3 regions of the Nocardia sp. NBC_01499 genome follow, and region 1 is predicted to be linked to each of the others. Evidence: riboswitches for the same ligand, from Rfam matches in the RefSeq annotation. Region 1 holds a riboswitch; each other region holds the start of a gene.
What was found. Region 1 has a riboswitch for cobalamin ahead of OG203_RS22680 (CbtB-domain containing protein). Riboswitches for the same ligand answer to the same signal wherever they lie in the genome.
Positions count from the first base shown of each region.

Region 2: another riboswitch for cobalamin. It lies ahead of OG203_RS03715 (CbtB domain-containing protein); the one in region 1 lies ahead of OG203_RS22680 (CbtB-domain containing protein).
Region 3: another riboswitch for cobalamin. It lies ahead of metE (5-methyltetrahydropteroyltriglutamate--homocysteine S-methyltransferase); the one in region 1 lies ahead of OG203_RS22680 (CbtB-domain containing protein).

Region 1 covers NZ_CP109426.1:4,962,856-4,965,109, reverse strand. Annotated here, with positions in the region: gene OG203_RS22690 (hypothetical protein) at 1-375, opposite strand, end outside; gene OG203_RS22685 (CbtA family protein) at 411-1,223, opposite strand; gene OG203_RS22680 (CbtB-domain containing protein) at 1,214-1,408, opposite strand; cobalamin riboswitch at 1,471-1,636, opposite strand; gene OG203_RS22675 (antibiotic biosynthesis monooxygenase family protein) at 1,680-1,994, opposite strand; gene OG203_RS22670 (alpha/beta fold hydrolase) at 2,088-2,254, shown strand, end outside.
Region 2 covers NZ_CP109426.1:843,458-845,711, forward strand. Annotated here, with positions in the region: gene OG203_RS03705 (bifunctional 2-methylcitrate synthase/citrate synthase) at 1-267, shown strand, start outside; gene OG203_RS03710 (CbtA family protein) at 313-1,176, opposite strand; gene OG203_RS03715 (CbtB domain-containing protein) at 1,207-1,422, opposite strand; cobalamin riboswitch at 1,462-1,608, opposite strand; one part of gene OG203_RS03720 (IS3 family transposase) at 1,661-1,934, shown strand; one part of gene OG203_RS03720 (IS3 family transposase) at 1,934-2,254, shown strand, end outside.
Region 3 covers NZ_CP109426.1:2,946,068-2,948,321, forward strand. Annotated here, with positions in the region: gene OG203_RS13595 (glycosyltransferase) at 1-662, opposite strand, end outside; cobalamin riboswitch at 919-1,125, shown strand; gene metE (5-methyltetrahydropteroyltriglutamate--homocysteine S-methyltransferase) at 1,279-2,254, shown strand, end outside.

The sequences.
Region 1 (2,254 bases):
GGTGGCGAACAGGTCGCCGAACTTGTCGGCGGACAGCAGCGCCGCGAGCGGTTCGATGATCAGGGAGAGCAGGCCGATCACGCCGATACCGAAGGTCAGCAGCAGGCGGGCCCAGCGGGCGCCGTGCGCCATTCGGACGGCGACCAAGAGCACGACCAGGTAGATCCCGAGCCGCACGGCGAGCCCGGTGGCCAGGCCCGGCACGTCGATGTGGTTGCCCGCCAACGTCACCGCGGTCTGTTCGATGGCCTCGGCCACTCCGGCAAGCAGGGCGACGACGAGGCCGCCGAACGCGACGCGCACGGCGCGCGGTGGTTGTGCGGGTGCGCCCGAACGCGGTGGTGCGGGCCAAACGGAAAGGGCAGTGCCGGTCATGACACCGACACTGCCCGTCGAATTCCGGATCTGGATCAGCCCGCGGTAGCGATCGACTCTCGTACCGGAGTACTACTGCGCGTGGCGAATTCGGTGAGCGCGGCGAAGCCGAGGGCAAGGCAGGCCCACAGCGTCGCGGTCTCGGCCAGCGAGGACGCCCGGAACTGCCACAGCAGCGCGGCCGGGAAGTCCGCCTTCACCTCGTTGATGCCGGGCAGCACGATGTAGCCGACCGCCGTCACGAGGACGAACGTCGCGAGACCGCCGATCAGCCGCACCGTGCTCAGCTGGTCGCGCAGCAGCTTGTAGACGTACCCGCTCGCGCCGACGGCCACCAGGCCGAGCAGCACGGCGGCCACCCAGAGCAGGGTGCGCTCGTTGATCGTCGCCGGATCACCGACCGCGGGCGGGTTCGCCGGGTACTTGAAGAACGGCACCGCGACGATCGCGGCCCAGCCGCCGAGCCCGATCCCCAGCGCGAGTTTCGGCCCGGAGAGCGTGCTGTGGCGGCGCGCGAAGTGGGCGACCGAGGCGAAGATCGCGCCGAGCGCGAGACCGGCAAGGCCGAGCGCGAGGAACTGTCCTGCCTTCTGGCCGGTGCGGCTGACCAGTGGTTCTTCCTCGTCGCCGTGCGAATGCCCTTCGGGCGCCGCCGATTCCGCGTCGTGCGAATGCGCCGCGGTGCCGGCTTCCTCGATGGCGATGGCGGCGTCGACCTTCGGCTCGCCGATGAAGTAGCCCACCGACGCGGCGAGCAGGCCCGCGATGAGCCCGGCGAGCAGGCCGCGCAGCAGCAGGGTCTTCAGCGAACCGATCAGGGGGACGGCAGTGGGTGAGTTCAATGGCACGGGAGCCCCAGCAGGTGGCGTCCGTCGTGCATCAGCTCGTGCAGGTACATCCCGCTGCGCGAGATGACGCCCTGATCGAAGCCGACCAGGTACAGCGTGAGCAGTGCCAGCAGCACGACACCGACCGTGACGAGCACAGTGGCCAGTGAGTCGGTTGCCCGGCTCGGCGAATGCGCGATTGCCATGCGAGTCCTCCTAGGGATACGCGAGGTCGGACCTTCGTCCTCCCCAGCGCTTTCAGCGTCCCGTCGAATGGGTGCGAGGGTGCCGGTGTCTGGCTATCCGGCACCCACGGACTCGGTGCATGGAACACAGTGGCGCGACCGCTCCGGAATTACACCGGATTACCGCATCACCCTCGCGTTTTGTCATGCGCACTGTGGCACCTGAGGGCACCCGACGTCAACACGACCAGCGGAGTCGTGCTCTGACGCCGGGCAGGTCAGCCCGTCAGGGTCAGTCGGCAGGCTTCGCGGCCACGTCGATGACGACCTCGAATTCCAACAGCGACGCACCCGTGGATACCGGCTTCTGCCGCTCGCCAGCGTGCGCCTCGCGCGCTGGCCCGTCCCGCCACGCCGCGAACGCCTCTTCCGAATCCCACTGGGTGACAACGAAGTACCGCTTGTCCCCGGCGATCGGCCGGAGCAACTGGAAGCCGAGGAACCCCGGCGAGCCCTCGACCGCGTGCGCGCGGTGGGCGAACCGCTTCTCCAACTCGGGGCCAGCGCCCTCGGGAACCTCGATCGCGTTGATCTTCACAACAGCCATGGGCTCGACAATACGACCCGCGAGCGTCCGTCCGGTATGGGCCATATCGGGGGTAGCGCGCACGGCGCGCGCGGGCCCGGCAGAATCAGCGGGGTGTTGCACGACGAAGGCGGAGCGGGCGTCCCGATCCTGCTGCTGCACGGACTGATGGGCAGTGCCAGGACCTGGCACGATCAACTGGACTGGCTGCGCGACTACGGCCACGTCTACACCTTCGACGCCGCCGGGCACGGCAGGCCGGCACCGGACGAGCTGACCAC
Region 2 (2,254 bases), 4.1 Mb from region 1:
GCCACCGCCGGTGACAAGTGGGTGCGGATGTACGAGATCCTCGAGCGCACCATGAACGAGGCGACCGGCATCAAGCCCAACCTCGACTTCCCCACCGGGCCAGCCTATTACCTGCTCGGTTTCGACATCGAGGTGTTCACGCCGATCTTCGTGATGAGCCGCATCACCGGCTGGGCCGCGCACATCATCGAGCAGCGCGAATCCAACGCGCTGATCCGCCCGTTGAGCGAATACGTCGGCGTGCCACAGCGTTCGGTTGTCGCCTGATCCGAACACCTTCCCACGAACCACGCCGACGCTCGGCGAGTACCGTCAAGCAGCAGGCTTGGCGGTACTCGCTACCGCCGCGTCTCGCCCACCTGTCGGCTCGAACAACTTGCCCGTCAACGTCGCGAAGACCAGACCGATGGCCAGCCACAGGATCGCCTGCGCGGCAAGCGAATACAGCCGGAAACGATACAGATCATCGGCCGGGAAACCCGGATACACGATCGCACCCGACGAATCTCGCAGCGGCTGCGGCGTTTCCGTCGCCTGCCTGCCGAACTCGGCGGTATTGGCCGACAGATGCCCCAACTGCGGCAGCAGCAGCATCACGATCCCGATCGCCACCACGAACGCCAGCGCCGCGAGCAGACTCGCCGACCAGCTGCCGAACCGAGGTGCGAGGCGCCGCCCGAGCAGCACCGCCCCGAACAGGAACAGCGACGACAACACCACCATCACCAGATACAAACCGGTGCGCGACCCGATAGTGTCCGGATGCCCGATCGACGGCGGGTTCGCCGGATACTTCAGGAACGGCACCAGGTACAACGCCGCGAAAAACCCACCGGCCAACAGCAACGCCAGATTGCGCGGCGAAACCTTTCCGGCCCGGCCAACACTCAGGGCGTAGACCACCGCGAACAATCCACCCATGGCCACGCCGAACAGGATCATGCCGAGGCCGATGCCGACATTGGACTGCACCGACCGGGTGAACACCTCCGCACCCATGTCTCCCATCGGATGCCCCGCCGCTTTGTCCAGCGTCTCCTGTGCCTCGTCTCGACCACTTTCATAGTCGATCGCGCGCTGGATCACCGGCTCGGCGAAGATCCGCGCGAAGAGGAACGCCAACAAGCCGCCGATCGCTCCGGCGAGCAGACCGCGGCCGATGATCTGTTTTTCCATCCCGCTACCACCCGCTCCGGCCTGGCCGGATCAATGGCATGGGAAGCCGAGGAAATGCCGTGCGTCGTGCACGAACTCGTGCACGTGCGTATCGCTGCCGAACACCGACACCGCGCCCTGGTCGATGCCGATGAAGTAATAGATCAGCAACGCCCCGAGCACGGTTCCGACCATCCACAACGTGGTCGATACCGAAGCACTGAGCGGGCGGACCGTCACACCGGCATGCGGTACATAGGTGGCCATGCGGGACTCCTTCCAGGGATTACGCGTCCCTACATCCAGGATGAAACTTCCTGCCGGGCCGAGTTTCTGACTCACACACCACTATTCGAAGCGTGCTCACAGCGGCGCGACCGCTCTGGACTCACACCAGATTCCTCACACCCAGCAGACATCAACTCTAGAAGCGGCCGAATCCACGGGTCAAGGATGAACCGCCCCGGCTTTTCGGCCGCTTCTTTCCTTGTGAAGGATGTGGGCCATGCCCAAGCGTTATCCGATCGAGCAGCGTGAGCGTGCGGTGAAGATGGTGCTGGACCGCCTCGACGGGTATCCGTCGGCGTATGCCGCCTGCCAGGCGCTCGCCCCGAAGCTCGGTGTCCACCCGGAGTCGTTGCGGGTCTGGGTGAAGCAGGCCCAGATTGACACCGGGAAGGCTCCCGGTGTGACGAGTGCGGAGCAGGCGCGGATCAAAGAACTCGAACGCGAAGTCCGAGATCTGAAGGAGGCCAACGAGATTCTGAAAGCTGCCTCGATTTTCTTCGCGCGGGAGATCGACCCGCGCCGCCGGTGATCTGTGCGTTCATCGATCAGATGCGGGGGCTGGGTTTCCGGGTCGATCCGATCTGTCGCGTGCTCACCGAGCAGGGCGTGCAGGTCGCCGGACGAACCTATCGGAACTGGAAAACCGCGCCGGCTTCGGCGCGGACAGTGACCGACGCGCGCCTGACCGACGCATTGCTGGCCACCATCGGCACGCCCGAGGGAATGTATGGGCGCCGCAAGATGACCCCGTATCTGCGCCGCCAGGGCCTCCAGGTAGGGATCGGCACCGTCGACCGACTCATGCGTGACG
Region 3 (2,254 bases), 2.0 Mb from region 1:
TGACGATAGCCGGGACGGAAACCCTGACGGTATCTATAGGCAAGCAGCGCCTCGGGCAGATACCCGGTGCGATAGCCCTCCCGATGCGCGCGCCAGCCGAATTCGAGGTCCTCATTGGCGACGTAGGTGACGTCCTGGCCGCCCAGCTTCCGGTAGACCTCGGCACGGCACGCCATGCTGCCACCGGCAATCACAGGAGCATAAAGCCCGACGGGCTGGAACTTGTCGGGTGCGGGGACATTGGCAACGTGTCGCGGATTGTCGGTGTTGAGCGAATCACCTTCGACCGCAGAACAAACCAGATCGTAGCCCTCGTTCAGAAACGCGACCAGGTGGCTGACCCAAGTCGGGTACGCGCGATCGTCGTGATCACAGAACAGTAAAATCTCGCCGGCGGCACTGTCGGCTCCGACGTTGCGCGCAAATGCGGCGCCTTGTGTCCCGGACGCGTCGACATACTGAAGTTTCAGTCGGTCACTGGTCGGGTGATTGTCGAGGTGGACTTTCACGTCGAGCGGTGAGCCGTTGTCGGCTATTACGACGTCGAAATCCCCCACATAGTCTTGACACGTCAAGGCGTCTAGTTGCACATCGAGGAAGTCAAGGCCCTCCGCCGTCCCGATGTACGTCGGAATGACGATCGATACCGACCGCTCAGTCACCACAAGTACTCCTGCTATCGATCCCCATGCGGGAGCCCCTCCCCCGAGGGCATAACTTTAAACATGTTTCAGAAAGTTGGGCTACACCCAACTTCCGTGGGCTTCCTCACAGACTTGGACACATGACCAGATCGTGTCGGCGGGATGATCGACGGCCACCGCTTCCGCGCCCGCCCACACCGCCGCCACGCGCGACGCCCTATGCTGGTTGGTGCAGCTGGTTCACCGCGCGCGTACGAGATGGAGCCCCGTCGTCGCGTTGCGGAGCCGAGTTCGTTCGCCCCGAAAGGGCGGACGGGCGAGAGGGAACCCGGTGGGAATCCGGGACTGTCCCGCAGCGGTAAGCAGGAACGACCGCCGTCACACGCACTGGGCGCGACACCCGGGAAGCGACGGCCAGTAGGTCGGCCGACAAGGCCGGTGCCTGTGAGTCCGAAGACCTGCCAGCCGTGTCGGGTACGCCGTATCCGACGGCCACCGCCTCGTGGATCTGGGCGCGCGGTTCTACCAGTACTTGATGTGTCGGGGCTCTGTTGTCGGAATCTCCTGACGTATCTCCGGTAGCCGCGCAAGCCCGTATGGCGAGGGCCCACGACACCAGCACTGGAGAGACAACGTGACTGTTGTAAATCAGACACCGTTCACCGCAACGGTTCTCGGGCTACCTAGGGTCGGACCGCGGCGTGAGCTGAAGCGGGCCACCGAGGCCTACTGGGCAGGCAAGATCGACGCCGAACAGCTGCACACGGTCGCGCGCGACCTGCGGCACGCCCAACTCGCCGAACTACAAGCGGCGGGCCTGGATTCGATCCCGGTCGGCACCTTCTCGTACTACGACCAGGTCCTCGACACGGCCCTGCTGCTCGGCGCGCTGCCGCCGCGAGTGGCCGGGATCGCCGATCCGCTTGACCGATACTTCGCCGCCGCGCGCGGTAACGACACGGTCGAACCGCTGGAAATGACCAAGTGGTTCGACACCAACTACCACTACCTTGTCCCGGAAATCGACCAGGACACCGTGTTCTCGCTGAACCCGGAGAAGCTGCTCGGCGAGGTGCGCGAGGCGCTCGAGCTCGGCGCGCCCGCTCGTCCGGTGGTGATCGGCCCGATCACCTTCCTGAAGCTGGCCAAGGCCACCGGCGGGGCGCCCCTCGATCGGCTCGCCGAACTCGTGCCGCTGTATCGCGAGCTGCTCGGGCTGCTGGCCGAGGCGGGCACCGGATGGGTACAGATCGATGAGCCGGTGCTGGTCACCGACCTCACCGACGACGAACTCGCCCTGGTGCGAAGCACTTACACCGAGCTGGCAGCGGCGACCGGGCGACCGGCGATCCTGGTTGCCACCTACTTCGGCCACACCGATGCCGCGCTGACCGCGTTGGCCAGCACCGACATCGAGGGCGTCGCACTCGACTTCACCTCCGGCACAACCGTTTCCGATGTGGCCGGCATCCCGGCACTGGCGAGCAAGCTACTGGTAGCCGGTGTGGTCGACGGGCGCAACGTGTGGCGCGCCGATCTCGACGCCGTGCTGTCCACCCTCGGCACCCTGCTGGGTTCCGCTGCGTCGGTGGCGGTTTCGACCTCCTGCT